DNA from 2 places in the Mycolicibacterium sp. XJ2546 genome. Region 2 is predicted to be linked to the other one. Evidence: predicted binding sites of a transcription regulator. Region 2 holds the regulator's gene; the other holds the start of a gene.

Region 1 (10,451 bases), on a different contig from region 2:
CCCTTCGCGCTGTCGACGTTGGGCACCGCGTCCATCGAGGACGTGAAGGCGGCTAACCCACACGGCCGCAACTGGTTTCAGTTGTACATGTGGAAGGACCGGGACCGGTCGATGGCGCTGGTGGAACGCGCCGCCGCAGCCGGCTACGACACGCTGCTGGTCACCGTCGACGTTCCGGTCGCCGGTGCGCGGCTTCGGGACACCCGCAACGGCATGTCGATTCCGCCGACGCTGACCCTGAGCACCGTGCTGGACGCGGTACCGCGCGCCCGTTGGTGGTTCGATCTGCTGAGCACCGAACCGCTGGCGTTCGCGTCGCTGGACCGCTGGCCCGGTACGGTCGCCGAATACCTGGACACGATGTTCGATCCCACCGTCACGTTCGAGGATCTGGCCTGGATCAAGAAGCAGTGGCCGAACCGCCTGGTGGTCAAGGGAATTCAGACGCTCGACGATGCCAGAGCGGTCGTCGACCTCGGCGTCGACGGGATCGTGCTGTCCAACCACGGCGGCCGCCAACTCGACCGCGCCCCGGTGCCGTTTCACCTGCTGCCCCATGCCGCACGCGAGTTCGGCGGCGACACCGAGGTTTTGCTGGACACCGGAATCATGTCGGGAGCCGACATCGTCGCCGCGATAGCGCTGGGCGCACGCTTCACGCTGGTGGGCCGGGCCTACCTCTACGGGCTGATGGCCGGCGGTGAGGCCGGAGTGAGACGTGCCATCGAGATGCTGTCGTCGCAGGTCAGCCGCACGATGAAGCTGCTCGGTGTGACGTCGCTGGACGAACTCGGCCCGCACCACGTGACCCAGCTGCACCGGTTATCGCGTGGCGATTCGGCCCGAGCGCCGTCGTCACACTAGTCACTGCTTTCTCACTGGTCACACGGCACATCGGCGGGCCTTGAGTCCGCGGCGAGTCGTAATCGTTAGCCAACCGCGACGTGGCAACCGAGTGTTGCGCGCGTCGACCGGGCCGGAGTGCGTGTTTCATAACGCAGGAAAGCGACGGCAATTGCTTTGTAACAAGCGATGAAAGGTGGGTTGGTTGCCGTTATGAAGTTCTCAAAGAGGTACCGAGGTACCAGAACCAAACTGTTGCGCCGGTTGGCGGTGACCGCCGTAGCTGCGGCGACCCTGCCCGGTCTGGCCGGCATCTTCGGGGGGTCGGCGACCGCTAACGCGTTCTCCCGGCCGGGTCTGCCCGTCGAGTACCTGGATGTGTTCTCCGCGGCGATGAACCGCGACATCCGGGTGCAGTTTCAGGGCGGTGGGCCGCACGCGGTGTACCTGCTCGACGGTCTACGCGCCCGCGATGACTACAACGGCTGGGACATCGAAACCCCGGCGTTCGAGTGGTACTACCAGTCCGGGCTGTCGGTCGTCATGCCGGTCGGCGGTCAGTCCAGCTTCTACACCGACTGGTACCAGCCGTCACGGGGTAACGGCCAGGACTACACCTACAAGTGGGAGACGTTCCTGACCCAGGAACTCCCGGCCTGGCTGGAGGCCAACCGGGGCGTGTCGCAGAACGGCAACGCGGTGGTCGGCATCTCGATGGCCGGCAGCAGCGCGCTGACGTATGCGATCTACCACCCGCAGAAGTTCATCTACGCCGCTTCACTGTCGGGCTTCCTCAATCCCTCCGAGGGTTGGTGGCCGATGCTGATCGGGCTGGCGATGCAGGATGCGGGCGGCTTCAACGCAGAGAGCATGTGGGGCCCCTCGACGGACCCGGCGTGGAAGCGCAACGACCCGATGGTCAACATCGGTCAGCTGGTCGCCAACAACACCCGCCTCTGGATCTACTGCGGTACCGGCACCCCGTCGGATCTGGACTCCGGTGCCGCCGGTCAGAACTTGATGGCCGCGCAGTTCCTCGAAGGGTTCACGTTGCGCACCAACATCACCTTCCGCGACAACTACGTCGCCGCGGGTGGCACCAACGGTGTGTTCAACTTCCCCGAACAGGGCACGCACAGCTGGGGCTACTGGGGCCAGCAGCTCGAGCAGATGAAGCCCGACATCCAGCGGGTGCTCGGAGCCTCCGGCGCCGTCTAAACCACCCCACACAGGGAGCCTGCCGTAACCCCCGAACGGCAGGCTCCCTGCCCGTTTGGGTGGCTTTGTTCGCGAGTGCTACACCAGGGTCGTTCGAGCGGCCACGATCGCAGCCCTGGTGTACGTCTCGCGAACACAGTGGCGGCTTCGCGGGAACAAACCCGCCACGCCCAAGGTTGAGTCCATCTGACTGAACTTTGGAGGTGTGATGGCTGAAGCCAAAACAGTGCCCGTGCTGTTCGTGAGCACTCCGATCGTGCTGCCGTCGATGGTGGTGCCGATCGAACTCGACGATGCCGCACGCGCGGCCATTGAAGCAGCTAGGGCCGCCGCGTCAGATGGTTCGGGCGAACTGCTGATCGCGCCGCGGTTGGAGGACCGCTACCCCACCTATGGGGTGCTGGCCTCGATCGTGCAGATTGGCCGCATCGCCGGGGGCAACGGCACCGCAGCGGTGGTGCGCGGCGAGAGCCGTGCACACATCGGCGCCGGCGCCAGCGGCCCGGGCACCGCGCTGTGGGTCGAGGTGACCGAGGTCATCGAGGATCCCGCACCGGAGCACGTCAAGGCGCTGGCCGGCGAGTACAAGAAGCTGCTGCTGGCCATGCTGCAGCGCCGGGAAGCCTGGCAGATCATCGATTTCGTCAACCAGCTGAGCGATCCGTCGGCGCTGGCGGATACGGCGGGTTACGCCTCGTACCTGACGCAGGTGCAGAAGCGTCAGCTGCTGGAGACACCCGATGTCGCCGAGCGGCTCAGACTGCTGATCGACTGGACCGGCGAGCACCTCGCCGAGGTCGAGGTGACCGACAAGATCGCCGAGGACGTCCGCGAGGGCATGGAAAAGCAGCAGAAGGAATTCCTGCTGCGCCAGCAACTCGCCGCGATCCGCAAGGAGCTCGGCGAGGGTGAGCCCGACGGATCTGATGACTACCGCAGCCGCGTGGAGGCCGCCGACCTGCCCGACAACGTCCGCGAGGCGGCGTTGCGTGAGGTGGGCAAGCTGGAGCGCGCCGGCGACCAGAGCCCGGAGAGCGGTTGGATCCGTACCTGGCTGGACACCGTGCTGGACCTGCCGTGGAGCCTCACGACCGAGGACAGCTCCGACCTGAAGGGGGCGCGCGAGATTCTCGATGCCGACCACCACGGGTTGGACGACGTCAAGGACCGCATCGTCGAATACCTGGCCGTGCGGGCGCGTCGCGCTCAGCGCGGGCTGGAGATCGTCGGCGGCCGTGGCTCGGGTGCGGTGATGGTGCTGGCCGGCCCGCCCGGCGTCGGTAAGACGTCGCTGGGCGAGAGCGTGGCCCGTGCGCTCGGCCGCAAGTTCGTCCGCGTCGCCCTGGGCGGCGTGCGCGACGAGGCCGAGATCCGCGGTCACCGACGCACATACGTCGGCGCCCTGCCCGGCCGTATCGTGCGCGCGATCGGCGAGGCGGGTTCGATGAACCCCGTCGTGCTGCTCGACGAGATCGACAAGATCGGCTCGGACTTCCGCGGGGATCCGGCGGCGGCGCTGCTGGAGGTCTTGGACCCGGCGCAGAACCACACGTTCCGCGACCACTACCTGGACCTGGATCTGGACCTGTCCGATGTGGTGTTCCTGGCTACCGCCAACGTGATCGAGAACATCCCGTCGGCGCTGCTGGACCGCATGGAACTGGTGGAGATCGACGGCTACACCGCCGACGACAAGCTCGCCATCGCGCAGGACTTCCTGCTGCCCCGGCAGCGCGAACGTGCGGCGCTGACCATGGATGAAGTCGAGGTCACCGAAGTCGCGCTGCGCAAGATCGCCGCCGACTACACCCGCGAGCCGGGTGTGCGGCAGTTTGAACGGCTGCTGGCCAAGATGATGCGCAAGGTCGCGACCAAACTGGCCACCGAACCGGGTGCGGTCGTCGTCGACGAGGCCGATCTCGTTGACTACCTTGGCCGTCCGCGGTTCCTGCCGGAGTCGGCCGAGCGCACGGCGGTGCCGGGCGTCGCAACCGGGCTCGCGGTAACGGGTATGGGCGGCGATGTGCTCTACATCGAGGCCAATGCCGTCGGAAAGGGTGAAGCCGGCGAAGCGACTTTGACCCTGACCGGTCAGTTGGGCGACGTGATGAAGGAGTCGGCGCAGATCGCGCTGTCCTACGTGCGCTCGCACGCCGAGGCGCTGGGCGTCGACCCGACGACGCTGGAACGGCGGATCCACCTGCACGTGCCCGCGGGCGCGGTGCCCAAGGACGGTCCGTCGGCCGGTGTCACGATGGTGACCGCGCTGGTGTCGATGGTCACCGGGCGCCAGGTGCGCTCGGACGTCGGCATGACCGGTGAGGTGACGTTGAACGGCCGGGTGCTGCCGATCGGCGGCGTCAAGCAGAAGCTGCTGGCCGCGCAACGGGCCGGGCTGTCAACGGTTTTCATCCCGCAGCGCAACGAGGCCGACCTGGACGACGTCCCGGCCGACGTGCTCGACGCGCTGGAGGTCAAGCCGATGACCGACGTCGCGGACATCATCGCGCAGGCCCTGGTGCCCGCCGAGGACTCCGGCGCGACGGCCGCGGCCTGACCTGGGCCCAGCTCGCGGTGGTTTGTTACCAGTCGGGCCCGGGTACGTCAGCGCAAATGGGTACCTCTGACCGCAAGCAACTGGTCCAGAGCCTGCTGGAGCACGCCGGCACCACCTACGCCGACGAGGCGGGCATCCGGCTCAAGGACCAGCCGATGCCGCTGTTCGAACTGCTGGTGCTGTGCATGCTGGCCAGCAAGCCGATCGACGCCGCGATCGCGGTGAGCGCGGCCCGCGAACTCTTCGCGGATGGGCTGCGCAAACCCGACGCGGTGCTCGAGGCGGATCGTCAGCAGATGATCCGCGCGTTCGGCCGTGCCCACTATGTCCGCTATGACGAGAGCTCGGCTGACAGGCTCATCGACATCGCCGGGACGGTCCGCGACGAATACCACGGTGACCTCCGCCGGTTGGCGGCCGAGGCCGACGGCGATGCGGGCACCGCGGCTGCACTTCTCAAGCAGTTCAAGGGTATCGGCGACACCGGAGCCGACATCTTCCTGCGCGAGGCGCAGGACATCTGGACGTGGGCGCGGCCCTACTTCGACAACCGCGCCATGGACGGCGCGCACAAGCTGGGGCTGTCGGGCAGGGCCGACGAGCTTGCCGAGCTGGCGCCACGGTCGACGGCGAAACTGGCTGCCGCGCTGGTCCGGGTATCGTTGGATGACGATCTGCGCGAAAAGGTTTCGTCGTCGCGATGATCCGCATTGGTACGTCGGGGTGGTCCTATGCGCACTGGGCCGATGTGCTCTACCCGCCGGGTTTGCCGGTGGCCAAAAGACTGGCTCGCTACGTCGAGGAGTTCGACACCGTCGAGCTCAACGCCAGCTTCTACCGCTGGCCCAAAGACAGCGCGTTCGCCGGGTGGCGTGAGCGGCTGCCCGAGGGCTTCACGATGTCGGTGAAGGCCCAGCGCGGCCTGACCCACTACCGCCGGCTGCGGGCGCCGGAGCCCTGGATCGAGCGCTTCGAGCGCTGTTGGATCGCACTCGGCGACCGCTCCGAAGCGCTGCTGGTACAGCCCCATCCGCAGCTGGAACGCGACGACGCACTTCTGGACACGTTTTTGCGCCTGATGCCCGACCGGATCCCCGTGGCGATGGAGTTACGTCATCCCTCGTGGGACGATCCTGCGGTGTATGCCCTGCTGGAACGCCGCAACGCGGCGTATGTGGTGATGAGCGGCGCGGGTCTGCGGTGCGTGCCGCGTGCGACGGCCGAGCTGGTCTACGTCCGGATGCACGGCCCCGACCAGAACTCGATGTATGCCGGCTCCTACCCCGACGATGAGCTGCGGCGCTGGGCCGACCGCGTCCTGGAATGGGACGCCAAGGGCAAGCGGGTGGTCGTCTACTTCAACAACGACCTCGGCGGGCACGCCATTCGAAACGCGCGGCTGCTCAAAGAGCTGACGGCTCGAACCGGTGACGCCGACGCCGACTCCCCGGCCATCATGCACCGGGAGTAAGCTCGTGTGGCATGACAACGTCGTCTACGATCGTCATTGTCGGCGGTGGCCTCGCGGCAGCCAAAGCTGCAGAAGCGCTGCGGGACAAAGACTTTGACGGTCATATCGTATTGTTCACGGCCGAAGAGCAGCTACCGTACGAGCGGCCTCCGCTGTCCAAGGATTACCTGGCGGGCAAGAAATCGCTCAATGACTTCACGGTCGCGCCCGCGCCCTGGTACCGCGATCACCACATCGAACTGCAACTGGGCACCGAAGTGACCGGTATCGACACCGCCGCGCACACCGTGTCCCTGCCCGACGGCGATCCGGTGCGCTACGACAAGCTGCTGCTGGCCACCGGTTCACGCCCCCGCAAACCACCCATTCCCGGCGCCGATTCGGCCGGTGTGCACTACCTGCGCACCATCGACGACGCGGACGCGCTCAAATCGGCGCTGGGCGACGGTGTTTCGCTGGCCATCGTCGGCGCGGGGTGGATCGGCCTCGAGGTGGCTGCGGTCGCACGTGAGCACGGGGCGGCCGTCACCGTTGTCGAAACCGCAAGCGCGCCGCTGCAGGCCGCGCTCGGGCGCGAACTCGGCGAAGTGTTCGCCCACCTGCATCGTGAGCACGACGTGGATCTGCGGTTGTCGACGACCGTGGAGGAGATCACCGTCGCCGACGGTGCCGCGACCGGGCTGAAACTCAGCGACGGCGCCACCGTGGCCGCCGACCAGGTGTTGATCGCCGTCGGCGCGGCGCCCAACATCGAGCTCGCCGAGGCCGCCGGGTTGGCGATCGCCGACGGTGGTGTGCAGGTGGATCCGTCGCTGCGCACCAGCGACCCGGACATCTACGCCGTCGGCGACATCGCGGCCGCTGAACATCCGCTGCTGGGCGTGCGCATCCGCACCGAACACTGGGCGAACGCGCTCAAGCAACCGGCCGTCGCCGCCGACGCGATGATCGGCAGACCCGCCGAGTACGCCGACCTGCCCTACTTCTTCACCGACCAGTACGACCTCGGAATGGAATACGTCGGCCACGCTCGCGAATACGACAGGGTGGCGTTCCGCGGCGACGTAGCCGGACGCGAGTTCACCGCGTTCTGGTTCGACGCGGACAGCCGGGTTATCGCCGGGATGAACGTCAACATCTGGGAGGGGCTCGACGACCTCAAGGCGTTGATCCAATCGCGTGAGCCGATCAGCCCGGAGCGGATCGGCGCCAGCTGAACGCATGGGGACGAAGAACACCGTGCGGTGGGCCTTGTTGGCAGCAGCGCTCACCGTCGCCGGCGCGGGCTGCTCGGGAGAACGGATCGTCAACACCGGCGAACCCCCGCCCACCGCGCAGGCCAGCACAACGACCCCACCGCCCGCCGCGCCGAACAGTCGGCATCTGGTGGACGCATTCGACTATGTCGCGCATCCGGACGGCGCGGCCGTCTACTTCTTCACCACCCCCAGCGGGCGGTGGGCCTGCGCGATCGTGCCACGGGTCAAGGCCGGCTGTCAGTCGGCGACGGGCTGGGGTTCGGCGCTCGGCATCTCCGGCGCACCCACATCGGTACCCGATGTGTCAGGCGAGGATGCGACACCCAACGCTGTCCTGGTCGAACGGGAGGGCGAGGCCCGGTTCGTCGCGCTCGACGAGCCAGGCTTCGCCCTGGCGACCACCGACTCCGATACGGCAGAAGTGTTGGACTTCAACAAAATCCTCAACGCAGCCGGCTTTCGCTGCAACGTGCAGGAGTCCGGGGTGTCGTGTATGAGCGAGGCCAGCGGCAACGGGTTCACGTTCTCCGCCGAGGGGTTCGCGCCGCACTACACCGAGGTTCCGCCCACGTCGCCATGACGCCTACCGCAGCGTCGCTGTTCCGTCGGAGTTGACGGCCACCTTGGCGCCTGCGATGTCGCCGCGCACCGTCTCGGCGGCTTCGGAGGCATCGGCGATGACCGCGAGCACACGTGCGTCATCGGGTGTGCGTACCGCGAGGAACGCCTTCTCGGGTTCCCCGTCGCGGCTGTAGGGCGTGGTCCACGATTCGACGGTGCCCACCCCTTCCCACTCGACGATCGACGTCCGGGTCGGTTGCCGGTCGACCGCCGATTGCGCATCCTCCCAGCGGAATTCGTGTGGCGGCGGTTCGGTGCCGTACACACCGAAGCTGTGCTTGGTGAGGTAGCCGCCGTTGGCGGTGATCAGACCGCGCTGCCCGGGGTGGGCGGCCAGGTGTTCGGCCATGCTGGCGATGGAATGGGTGACGTAGTTGTTCCACGGGCCGCCGGCGAACGTCAGCCCGCCGGTCACCGTGAGTGGACGGTCGGGGTCGCCGAGCGGCAGCCCCAACTCGTTGGCCGCGACCTGCACTGCCGACGGGAAGCACGAGTACACGTCGACCGCGTCGACGTCGTCGACGCCGATATCGGCCAACGCCAGCGCGCGCCGTCCGGCGATCCGAATCGCCGGTGAGGCACAGAACTCCGCGCGTTCACCGATGGCATAGGTGTCGTGGGCGTCGGTCCCCGCATACGGAAACACCCAGCGTTCGGTCGGAACCTGTAGATGCCTTGCCTTTTCGGCGGAGGCCAGGATGAGCCCCGCACCCTGGTCCACCATGTTGTTGGAGTTCATCAACTTGGTGTAGGGCCAGCTGACCATCCGGTTCTCGGCAGAGGGTTGCCAGATCGCGTCGGCCGAGCGTGCCTGCTGGCTCCAGGCGTGCGGGTTGTTCGCCGCCACCGCGGAGAACCCCGCCCACAGCTCACCGATGCGGCGCCGGTGCACATCCGGCGCATCGCCGGCGGCGATGCGCAGCGCCTGTTCGAACATCGGGTAGACGTAGGCCGGCCGGTCCAAGTGAATCCGCATATCCGCGGGTGCGGCCATCGGCACGCTTTCGTCGCCGCCCTCGGCGGCCGGCACCGACTCGTCCTGCCGTGTCCAGTCCGGTTTGGTGCCCTTGGCGCGCAGCCGTGAGCGTGTGCGCCAGGTCTCGGCGCCGGTGATCAGCACCACGTCGGCACGGCCGCCCTGGATGTCCAGACACGCCTGGTTGACCAACGACTGCGGCACATTCCCGCCGATGCCGGTGTATCGGGTGCGGGCATTGTCGGCCCGAATACGCTGGGCGACAAGAAGTCCCGGGTCGCGATACCGCCACGACAGCAGGTTGACCACCCGCACCGAGTCGACGGCCTCGAGCAGCCGGGGGTCGCCTGCCGCGCGGGCGGCGGCCGCCATCAGGTCGACCGGCTCCACAGTCGGGTCGTTCTCACGCTGGTTGACCTGGCCGTAGCCGATCAGCACGGGCGTCCTTGGGTCCATCATGGCCTTTCTTGATGTGCGAAAAGTGCGCCATGCGTGATGAGCCGGTCGAGGTCCTCGGACGTCAAACCGAGCACCTTCTGGCATATCTCGCGGGTGTGCTCTCCCGGCATCGGGGCGGGACGCAGCGGCGCGGGCGCGATGTTGGTGTACGGCGCGGGACCGGTCTCGGTCGGCATCGGCGCTTCGAACAACGGATGTTCCAGGTCGGTGTACGGGCGGCGGAACTGCACCTGCGGATCGGCGAGGACGTCGATCGCCCTGTTCATCGGGGCCGCCGGTATCCCGTTCTGCTGCATGATGTTCGCGACGTCGGTCTTTTCGCGGGTCCGGGTCCACGCCGCCACGTCGTCGTCGCCGACGACGGCGGCCAGGGCGGTGCGATCGGCGTCGGTACGTACGGACACCACGCACCATTCGTCGTCGCCCGCGCACGGATACACGCCGTGGACGGCGGTATCGTCGTCGACCGGCAGGCCTGCGGTGCGGGCGGCCGCCGTGGCGTACACCGTCGCCAACTGGTTGACCGCGGCTTCGGCCTGCGAGATGTGCACGTGCGCACCGGTTCCGGTGTTGCGACGCTGAATCAGCGCGGCCAGGGCCGCTATCGCGGTAATCCTCGCCGAAACGTGGTCGGGGAAGATGGTGGTGGCGTCGTAGAACTCGCCGGGCCCGGCGTCCGGAGATGTCCACAGCGATGTGACGCCGGTGGAGGCGCGTACCAGCGGGCCGTAGCCCATTCGGGCGCTCCACGGCCCGGTCGCTCCGAACGCGCTGCTTTCGGCAAGGACGATGCCCGGGTTGAGCTCTCGCAGCCTTTCATAGGAGAACCCAAGTGAGGCAAGCGTTCCGGGTTTGAAGTTGGCGAACACCGCGTCGGACTCGGCGATCAGACGTGCGAACACGGCCGCGCCGTCGCGATGGCGCAAATCCAGGCCGAGGCCGTACTCGTTGCGGTGCGTCAGCGCCCACGACCTACTCATCGTCATGCCCGGCGGGGCCTGGCGCAGGCCGTCGGGATACGCCGCACTTTCGATCTTGATGACCTCG
Region 2 (10,451 bases):
AGACCGAGACCGAGCTGTCGTTCCTCGAGGCGACCAAGGGCGTCGCGATGCCGCTGCGCCTCACCAGTCCCGCGCCGTGCACGAATTGTCATGGCAGCGGCGCACGTCCGGGCACCAGCCCGAAGGTGTGTCCGAACTGCAACGGGGCCGGCGTGATCAGCCGCAACCAGGGCGCGTTCGGGTTCTCCGAACCGTGTACGGAATGCCGGGGCAGCGGCTCGATCATCGAGCACCCGTGTCAGGAGTGCAAGGGCACCGGTGTGACCACCCGGACCCGCACGATCAACGTGCGGATCCCGCCGGGCGTCGAGGACGGCCAACGGATCCGGCTGGCCGGACAGGGTGAGGCCGGGCTGCGCGGGGCGCCGTCGGGTGACCTGTACGTGACCGTACATGTGCGCCCGGACAAGGTTTTCGGCCGCAAGGGCGACGACCTGACCGTCACCGTGCCGGTGAGTTTCCATGAATTAGCGTTGGGCACAACGCTTTCGGTGCCAACTCTGGAGGGCAAGGTCGGCGTGCGGGTGCCCAAGGGAACGTCGGACGGACGGATCCTGCGGGTGCGCGGGCGTGGGGTGCCCAAGCGTTCCGGTGGCCACGGCGACCTGCTCGTCACGGTCAAGGTGGCCGTTCCGACGAACCTCGAGGGCGACGCGGTCGAGGCGTTGGAGGCGTACGCCAAGGCCGAGCGGGCCAGCGGGTTTGACCCGCGGGCGGGATGGGCAGGTGCGTGATGGCGGCGAAGCGTTCCAACGATGAAGCGCGCACGTTCCTGATTTCGGTGGCCGCCGAGTTGGCGGGTATGCATGCGCAGACGCTACGTACCTATGACCGGCTGGGTCTGGTGCGCCCGCAGCGCACGGCCGGTGGCGGCAGGCGCTATTCGCAGCACGACGTTGACCTGCTGCGGGAGGTGCAGCGGCTATCTCAGGACGAGGGTGTCAACCTCGCGGGGATCAAACGCATCATCCAGTTGACCAACCAGGTCGAGGCGCTGCAGGCCCGCGTCAAGGAGTTGACCCGCGAGCTCGAGGAGCTGCGGGCGCAGCCGCGGGCCAAGAGCACCGCGTTGGTGGTGTGGCAGCCGCGCAACCAGCGCTAGTCGGTGGCGGCGTTCAGCGTCGGCAGGCGTTGCTGTTCGAGTTCGATGTAATTCGTCAGCATCTCGTCGGCATCCACGGGAACGAATCCGGTGGACTCGATCTTCTTCAGGTCCAGAACGCTGTTGGTCGGGCGCGGAGCAACAGGACCGGTGGCCTGGCCGAAATACTCGGCGGTGGAAACGCCGGTCACTCGACTCGGCTCATGGCCGGCGATGGCGAACGTGCGTTGTGCGATCTGTGCCCATGACCGAACCGACCCGGATCCCGTCACGTTGTAGGTGCCATAGGGTGCACGGGACTCGGTGACGTGTCGGATCGCCCGCGCCAGCTCCGAGGTGAACGTCAAGCGTCCGAACTGATCGTCGACGACGGCCGGGTTCACGTCATTGCTGGCCAGCGACAACATGGTGCGTACGAAGTTGCGCCCGTCGCCGATCACCCACGACGTGCGCAGGATGTAGTGACGCGCAAGCGTGGCCACGAGTTGATCGCCGGCGGCCTTGGTCTGTCCGTATACGCCCAGCGGCGCCGGCGGGTGGTCCTCGCGGTACGGCGTCGTGCTCGTACCGTCGAACACGTAGTCGCTGGAGATATGCACGACGGTGATGCCATGCTCAGCGGCGACCCGCACCAGGGCCGCTACACCGGTGACGTTGGTGGCCCATGCCGCGGCACGACCTTCCGCGGTCTCGGCTCCGTCGACGTTGGTGTATGCCGCGGCGTTGATGACCGTGTCGTACTCACGCCATGCGCGGGCGGAAGCGAGGTCACCGCCCGTTAGGTCGAGATCGGCGCGCCCGGCGAATTCGATGGACGGCGCATCAGCGTACGCACGGCGCAATGCGCGGCCCAGTTGTCCGTCCGCCCCGACGATCAGGGTCTTGCGCGGCGGAATGGGTTCGACCTCTGCCAGGTGCGGCTGGGCTCGGTCCTTGGCCGACAACACCGCTTGGTCCAACGGAATTGGCCAGTCGATGGCGACGCGCTCATCGCCGGGATGCACCGAGGTGTAGTCCGCGTCGGGGGAGTAGTGATCGTTGACGAGGTAGGAGTAGACGGTGTTCGGCTCGAGGGTCTGATAGGCGTTGCCAACCCCACGGGGTACGAAAACCGCACGCGAAGGGTCGAGTTCGACGGTGAACACCGTCCCGAAAGTCTCGCCCGCACGCAGATCGACCCAGGCGCCGAACGCCCGTCCGGCCGCCACCGAAACGAATTTGTCCCACGGCTCGGCATGGATACCGCGCGTCGTGCCCAGCGATTCGTTGAAGGCGATGTTGTGTTGTACGGGTCCGAAATCCGGCATCCCGGCAGAAATCATCTTCGCGCGCTGCCAGTTCTCCTTGAACCAGCCGCGGTTGTCGCCGTGGACGGGCAGCTGCCAAACGGTCAGCCCCGGGATCGGGGTGTCCATGGCACCCAACGTCTTGCCGTACTCCGTCATTGCTTGGCTTCTCCGTCATTGCCCGAGTCGGGCGTAGAACGCTTCGGTGGCTCCTTTAGCGGGTGCCCACCAGTCTTCGTGGTGGCGATACCAGTCAATAGTCGCAGACAGACCTTCCTCGAAGTCTCCGTACCGTGGGCGCACGGAAGCATTCGATAGGCGATGTAATGATTCTGGCATTAGTCGCCGCGGCGAAGACCAGGTGCGCTACCGCATGGTGCCAGGGATGTGGTGACGGTCACCGCACGCTGATCGAAAAGCGTACCGTTTCAGGCCTGCCCGGGACGGCACAGCGGTAGGTACCGCGGCGCAGCGAGTCGGTCGGGGCGGCCATCGGCTCGAAGCAGACGACGTCGTCGCTGCCGGGCGCGAAAATCTGCGCCGCCGGATAACCCGCCTCGAACCTGACGTCGAGGCGGTGGTCCCCGCCGGACAGCGAGAACACCGCCCCGTCGGGCACGTTGTCGAAGCCGTCGTCGTACTCGACGCGGCCGAGCGGTTCGGTGCCGCCGTGCCACTCCTGATGCCCCCCGGTCGGAATACCCCGGTCGTCCACCGGCAAGCGGCGCATGGCCGGAGTGGTCAGCCGCCACTGTTCGCGCGGCACACCGGGGATCGTCAGATAGGGGTGGTAGCCGAAGCACAACGGCACCGACGCCGACGTCGTCGCCATCACGGTGGTTTCGATGGTCAGCTTGCGTTCGCCGAGCGTGACGCTGTGGACCAGCAGGTGCGGGAATGGGAACGAGGCCAGCAGCCTGGGTTTGCCGCCGTAGTCGAGCACAGCCGTCAGCGAGTTCTCCGACCGGGCGGTTACCAGCCACCCCGGATAGGCGGCCAGCACACCGTGGATCGGAGCGCCGTGTTCGTCCGTGCGCACGCCACCGGCACCGGCGGTCAGGGTGACGACAGCGTCGTCGACACTATACGTGTTGTCGCTCAACCGGTTTGCCCACGGATACAGGAACGGAATGCCCATCGTCTTGCCGGATGTCACGTACGCGTCCAACCCGCGGCGCTGGCCGAGGAACTCATCACCCGCGTCGGCCAGCGAGGTGCCGACCATGCCGGCCGTCGGGACGAACGTCGCTGTCATCGACGATGCCGGATCCTTCAGCGTGACGCTCTCCAACTCGGCCATGTCAGCCGATCCTGCCACCGGATGCGGTTAGATCAAACGGTGATCGGAGATACGCGGGCGCACGACGAAACCGAAGCCCGCAACCTTGAGATCGTCCGCGCCGGTTTCGGCGCCTGGAGCGACGGCACTGGCAGCCCCGATCAGGCGCTGAGGGCGCGGCTCGCGACGGCGTGGCCTACCGCAACACCTATTCGTGGTTTCTGACGCTCGCCGACGACCGAATCGTCAGAGGTACAGCGCTTTTCGACAGCATCGCGTTCAACGATTTCTGGCAACGGGTGCCCGCCGACAGTCAGTCGTAGACGATCACCGCGCGGCCGACGAAATCGCCGTGGCCCAGTGCGTCGATGTGATCGTTGACCTCCTCGAAACGCACCTGCGTCACCGAATCTTTGATCTTGCCCGCCTCTGCCAGCGCCACGACCTCGGTGAGGTCGCTGTAGTTGCCCCAAAATGAACCGAACAATGTGTATTCGCGGCTGACCAGAGGGAACAGCGGCATGTCGACGCGATTGCCGACCAGCCCCACCGTCGCGACCGCGCCCTCGGTGGCCAGCAGCGCGAAGGCCAGCCGGATGCTGGTTTCGGCTCCCGCGCATTCGATGACCGCGTCGAACTCCCGTCGGCCGGTGACCTGCTCGAGCGCGTCGCGCACCTGATCGTCGGAGCGGTCGCCGATGTTGATGGTGTGATCGGCTCCGTTTTCTTTTGCCAGCGCGAGCTTTTCATCGTTGCGGGCCAGCGCCACCACCGTCGCCCCCGCGCCGAGCAGCTTCGCGTACTGCACGGCGTATGCGCCGAGCCCGCCGACGCCCATCACCGCCAGCGTGGTGCCCGGACCGAGCACCCCCGCGGAGCGGAGCTTCTTCAGGCCGCGGTAGGGGGTCAGGCCGGCGTCGGTCAGCGGCGCCAGGGACAGGGCCGACATCTGACCGCTGACCCTGATCAGCTGTCGGTAGGAGACCGGGACGTACTCCTGGTACCCGCCGTGCGGCCCGAAACCGATCCAGTGGCCCTGGTTGCAGATGTGCTGGTTGCCGCGATGACATTGGCGGCAGGAGCCGTCGCCTTGCGGCCCGAAGACCACCACATGGTCACCCTCCGCCAACGCTGCGGCGGCAGGAACGTCGGCGCCGAGCCGATCGATGGTCCCCGCGATCTCGTGACCCGGGGTCGCAGGCAGCGGCATATCCATCCCGAAGTAGCCGTCGATGAGCTGAAAGTCGGTGCGGCACATGCCCGCTCCGCCCACCTTCACCAGTACCTGGTCGGGTTCGATGTCGGGTATCGGGATCTCTTCGAGCTTGAGCGGTTGCCGGTATCCGTACATCCGTGCGGCGCGCATGGTCGGCATAGGCTTCTCCTCAGCCTGAACTGATCTTGAGCAGTGTATGAGCCCGCCGCTCAGTTGGATAGCGGATCGTGCTGAATCCGCTCGGCCGGCGCCCCTTTGGCGATCAGCGCGGCCTTGGTGGCCTCGACCATCTGCGGCCCGCCGCAGATCAAAATCTGGCGGTCGCCCCAGTTGCCGTACCGGGTCACCACGTCGGGCAGCCTGCCGGTCTGGCGCACGTGCAGCCCGCGAGGCGGGTTGACGTCGGGATACTCCGACGCCCACGGCGGATCGACGTTGTACTCCGACACCGGCGTCACCGACAGCCACGGATTCTGCGAGGCGATCTGCCACAGGGTGTGCAGGTCGTAGAGGTCGCAGGGGTAGCGCCCGCCGAAGAACAGCTGCACCCGGGGGTTCACCCCGCACCGGGTGAGGTCCATGATCAGCGCCCGCAGCGGGGCCAGGCCGGAGCTGCCGGCGACCATCAGCACATCGCCGCCGTTGCGGTCGATGTGCAGGCCGCCGTGCGGGTTGGACAGCCGCCACCGGTCACCGGGTCGGGTCTCGCCGACGATCGCGGTGCTCACCATGCCGCCGGTGACCGAGCGGATGTGGAACTCGATGCCCCCGCTGGGTTCGGCCGGAATCGACGGGCTCAAATACCGCCACCGCCGCGGCCACTGCGGCACCTGCACGGTGACGTACTGGCCGGGGTGGTAGGCCAGCGGTCGGTCCAGTTGCAGGCGTACCACCGAGACGTCACGGGTGGCGCGGATGTGCTCGATCACCGTGCCGTCGCAGTACGGCGGGCCCTCCTCGGCCTCGGCCGCCCCCCGCATGACACCGATGAACAGCGCGACCGCATCGTGGCTGGCCTCGGCCAGCCTGTCATCCCAGCGCTCGACGAGGTGATCGCGCAGCGACCTCAGCAGGGCGCGTTGCATGCTGTCGTAATGCTGTTGTGTCACACCGTATTTGCGGTGATCGCGACCGAGCTGGGCCAGGAAGGTCACCGGCTCGTCGGCGCGTTGCGCGACGAGTTCGCCGAACAACCAGGTCAACGCCTGCGCGAACACGGCGCGCTGCTGGGCCATATCGGGTGGAAACAAGTCGCGCACCGACGGGTCGGTGGCGAACCAGTGGGTGTAGAAGGTGCGGATCAGATCGTCGGAGCCGAGCGCGGGGTCGACGGCGTGGCGCAGCATTTGCAGCGCGTCACGGTCGTCGAGTCCCACGCCGCCCGAGTGTAAGTCAGCTCGGCCCCCGGCTCCGTTGGCGCAGCGCGGCGATGACCATCAGAGCCGCACCGGCCAGCACCCAGAGACTCAGCACGAGGACCGGCACGGCCCCGCCTGCGCCGTCGAAGAACGCCGTCGACCGCAGGAGGGTGGCATTGGCGCCCTGCGGCAACCACTGACCGACCTCACCCCAGCCGCTGGGCAACATCTCCGGCGCACTGTTCAGCCCCGACAACGGGTTGCCGACCAGCACCGCCAGCAGCGCGCCGACGATCAACCCGATCCGCCCGAACACCGAGCCCAGCCCCATGATCGTCAGCCCCGCGGCAAGCACGCCCAGCGTCAAACCGGCGGTGACACCCCAGAAGTTCTGGTCGATCGAGCCGAGCACGAAGCGCAGCAGCGCCGCGATCGTCACGCCGGAGACCGCGGCGAAGGCGATCATGGCCGCCACTCGCGTCCAGATCTCGCGCCGAAGCACCAAGACCAGCGCAATCGCGGGCAGCAGCGCGGCCAACGTGAGCGGCAACGCCGAGGCGGCCAGCCCGATGCCGCGCGGATCGTCGGCGGTGGGCGGCGCGAGATCCTCGACCTGGACCTGCGCGCCGGTCTGTTTGGCGATGCCGTTGGCGACCTGGGTGAGCATTTGCGCGACGGCCGGGCTGGCCCCGGTGGCGATCAGCAGTGTCCGCCCGTCGGGACTGAATGCCATGCCGCCGTAGACATCCCGGCTTTCGATGGCGTCGCGCAGCGCCGCTTCGCCGGGATAGTAGGTGACGGCGAACGCGCCGGGGGCCTGCTGCTGCAGCAGTGCCTCGACTTGACCCGCCGCGGCCTGCGGGCCCGCCGCGCCGATCGGTACGTCGCGGGGCGCCGTGTGCACGGCGGGCAGCGCGAAGGCCAGCGCGACGATCGCGACCACGACGGTGAGCACCAGCACGATGCCGGTCGCGCGGATCGCCGCGGACGGTTCGTGGCTCGGAGTGAAGGGCGAGGTGTCCAGCTGTGTTTCGGTCATGGTTCGAAACCTTTTCATCTGGTGTTGAATTAATGCCTTGCGCCGAGCGTAACGCCGCTGGGGGAAGGATTTCAACAGTTATTGAAATGTTAGTGTCGCAATATGCGTTCACCAGCCCGGGTGGCCAAACGGCGCGGCCGCCGCCAGGGTGACCCGGTGTCGCGGGAGGCGGTGCTGGCGGCGGCCAAGAAGCGGTTCGCCACCGAGGGTTACGACAAGACGACGCTGCGGGCGATCGCGCGGGATAGCCATGTCGATCCGGCGATGGTGCTCTATCTGTTCGGTTCGAAGGCCGAGCTGTTTCGCGAGTCGTTGCGGTTGATCGTGAATCCCGACGTGTTGATCGCCGCGCTCACCGGCGCGCCCGGCGACGACCCCGACATCGGCACCCGGATGGTGCGCGCATACCTGCGGATCTGGGCCGAACCCGACACCGGTCCCACCATGGTGGCGATGCTGCAGTCGGCCACCTCCAACAGCGACGCCCACGAGGCGTTTCGCGGGTTCATGCAGAACTACGTGCTGACCGCGGTGTCGGGCGTGCTCGGCGGTGACGAGAACGCGCGGCTGCGCGCGATGCTGGCCGCCAGCCAGCTCGTCGGCATGGCGATGCTGCGGTATGTGATGAAGATCGGACCGTTGGCGGCCCTGCCCGACGACGAGGTGGTGAGGCTGATCGCCCCGACGGTGACGCGGTACCTCACCGACGAGCTATAGGTGCGAAATCCCCTTGTACAGCACCATGAGCCCGATCACGACGAGGATCACCGCCATCAGGACCGCGTGCTGTTGCTCCATCCAGTCCTTCAGCCGCGCCAGGGCGTTGTCGAGGCGTTTCCCGGACACGGCGTAGCCGAGAATCGGTATCACCACCGACGACGCGGCGACCACCACGAACCACGCCACGGCCGCCCAGACGCTCGATCGGCCCATGCCGGCCGAGCCGATCGCCAAACCCGCCGCGGCGCAGATGAGCAACACCTTGGGGTTGACCACGGTCAGCGCCAGCGCCGTACCGCCCGCACGGGCCGGGGTCAGCTTGCTCAAGCTCTGCATCCAGCGCGGCATGTGCGCGGACTTCTTGCGCATCGACCACCGGTAGATGCCGAACGCGATCAGCGCGACGCCCACGGCGATGCGCAGCCATGAGGCCCAGCCGGGAGGCTCGCGGTCCAGCCCGCCGAGCAGGCTGGAGACCGCGAGGAAGGCCGTCGTCAGCACGGCGATGCCGATCACCCAGCCGGCCAGAAACGACAACCCGGTCGGGCGCGGGCGCGCGGTGTGTAGCACCAGCACCGCCGGGATGATCGACAGCGGGGACAGCGCCACGACGAGCGCCAACGGGATGAGTTCGGTGAGCACCGATACCAGCACGGATAACCTTTCGTTGAACTAAATGGCCTCGACGGCGTGATATCGGCAGGCCTTCCACTGCGCGCCCTCGCGGACGAACTCGACGGCCAGTGTCTCAGTGTGGTGGGCCGCCTCGAAGCGCACGGTGGCCATCGCCGACGTCGCCGGATCGCCCGCCACCGATACCGCTCCGACGCTGATGCGCGTCGGCCCGTCGACGCGCCTGCTGGAATACCAGCCCGGCTCGAAACCGTCATCGTTGCGCATCGCGGCGCACACATACATGGCGAACGCATCGAAGTCGAAGCGGTTATACGAGTCGTTCATGCCGTTGAGCACCGCACGGACCTGTTCCTGATCGGTCGCCGCCCGGGCTGTGCTGGACGGCCACGCCAAGCCGAGCACCGCGAGGACCGTCAACGCGGCGATCAAACGCACCATGTGTCAAGGGTCGCCGACCCGAGTGTGCGGATTGGTACGCCGGGACCGGCGTGTTGCGGATGAAACCGCACGACCGCGGAAAGTTTGGCAGACTTGAGCGGAACAGACTCAACATTGACTGCGTTGTACATCGCGACAACGCTTTCCTTTAGACGAAACGGAGGTAGTCGTGGACTCGTTTAACCCGACGACCAAAACCCAGGCGGCGCTGACGTCGGCGTTGCAGGCGGCCACCGCCGCTGGCAACCCGCAGATCGCGCCCGAACACCTGCTGATGGCATTGCTGACGCAGAACGACGGCATTGCCGCCCCGCTGTTGGAGGCCGTCGGAGTTGACCCCGCGACGATCCGGGCCGAGACCCAGCGGTTGCTCGACCGGTTGCCCAGCGCCACCGGTGCGGCCACCCAGCCGCAGCTGTCGCCGCAGTCGCTGACCGCGATCACCGCTGCGCAGCACCTGGCCACCGAGATGGACGACGAATACGTCTCCACCGAGCACCTGCTCGTCGGCCTCGCCGGCTACTCGGGTCGCTCCGCAGGCTCCGCTCCTGAAGGCGACAGCGACACCGCCAAGCTGCTGAGCGGCCACGGCGCCTCCCCGCAGGCGCTGCGCGAGGCGTTCACCAAGGTGCGCGGCAGTGCGCGCGTCACCAGCGCCGACCCCGAGGGCACCTACCAGGCGCTGGAGAAGTACTCCACCGACCTGACCGCCCGCGCCAAGGAAGGCAAGCTGGACCCGGTCATCGGGCGCGACAACGAGATTCGTCGCGTCGTGCAGGTACTGAGCCGACGCACCAAGAACAACCCGGTGCTGATCGGTGAACCCGGCGTCGGCAAAACCGCGATCGTGGAGGGCCTGGCCCAGCGCATCGTGGCCGGCGACGTGCCGGAGAGCCTGCGCGACAAGACCGTCGTCAGCCTGGACCTGGGCTCGATGGTGGCGGGATCGAAGTACCGCGGCGAGTTCGAGGAACGGCTCAAGGCCGTGCTCGACGAGATCAAGAACTCGGCGGGCCAGATCATCACGTTCATCGACGAGCTGCACACCATCGTCGGCGCCGGTGCGACCGGCGAGGGTTCGATGGACGCCGGCAACATGATCAAACCCATGCTGGCGCGCGGCGAGCTGCGTCTGGTCGGCGCGACCACGCTCGACGAGTACCGCAAGTACATCGAGAAGGACGCCGCGCTGGAGCGCCGCTTCCAGCAGGTGTTCGTCGGCGAACCGTCGGTGGAGGACACCATCGGCATCCTGCGTGGTCTCAAGGATCGCTACGAGGTGCACCACGGTGTGCGGATCACCGACTCCGCGTTGGTGTCCGCCGCGACGCTGTCGGACCGCTACATCACCGCGCGGTTCCTGCCCGACAAGGCCAT

The links. Region 2 encodes HspR, which represses chaperone genes until heat shock. Its sites were predicted from a motif close to ANNTGAGTNNNNNNNACTCANNT; they were not measured.
Region 1: lon (endopeptidase La) is a predicted target of HspR. The motif match lies at 2,236-2,258, and genes of this name have one in related genera.

Annotation. Positions count from the first base shown of each region.
Region 1 is NZ_JBEFRW010000011.1:141,594-152,044, forward strand. It holds gene ABQE44_RS18500 (alpha-hydroxy acid oxidase) at 1-864, shown strand, start outside; gene ABQE44_RS18505 (esterase family protein) at 1,057-2,061, shown strand; gene lon (endopeptidase La) at 2,270-4,618, shown strand; gene ABQE44_RS18515 (endonuclease) at 4,675-5,322, shown strand; gene ABQE44_RS18520 (DUF72 domain-containing protein) at 5,319-6,089, shown strand; gene ABQE44_RS18525 (NAD(P)/FAD-dependent oxidoreductase) at 6,101-7,306, shown strand; gene ABQE44_RS18530 (hypothetical protein) at 7,311-7,928, shown strand; gene ABQE44_RS18535 (acetyl-CoA acetyltransferase) at 7,932-9,401, opposite strand; gene ABQE44_RS18540 (CaiB/BaiF CoA-transferase family protein) at 9,401-10,451, opposite strand, start outside.
Region 2 is NZ_JBEFRW010000004.1:64,404-74,854, reverse strand. It holds gene dnaJ (molecular chaperone DnaJ) at 1-734, shown strand, start outside; gene ABQE44_RS09305 (heat shock protein transcriptional repressor HspR) at 734-1,102, shown strand; gene ABQE44_RS09300 (sugar nucleotide-binding protein) at 1,099-2,547, opposite strand; gene ABQE44_RS09295 (aldose 1-epimerase) at 2,786-3,688, opposite strand; gene ABQE44_RS09290 (NAD(P)-dependent alcohol dehydrogenase) at 3,981-5,042, opposite strand; gene ABQE44_RS09285 (FAD-binding oxidoreductase) at 5,093-6,259, opposite strand; gene ABQE44_RS09280 (ABC transporter permease) at 6,276-7,280, opposite strand; gene ABQE44_RS09275 (TetR/AcrR family transcriptional regulator) at 7,383-7,997, shown strand; gene ABQE44_RS09270 (GAP family protein) at 7,992-8,642, opposite strand; gene ABQE44_RS09265 (Rv0361 family membrane protein) at 8,673-9,074, opposite strand; gene clpB (ATP-dependent chaperone ClpB) at 9,244-10,451, shown strand, end outside.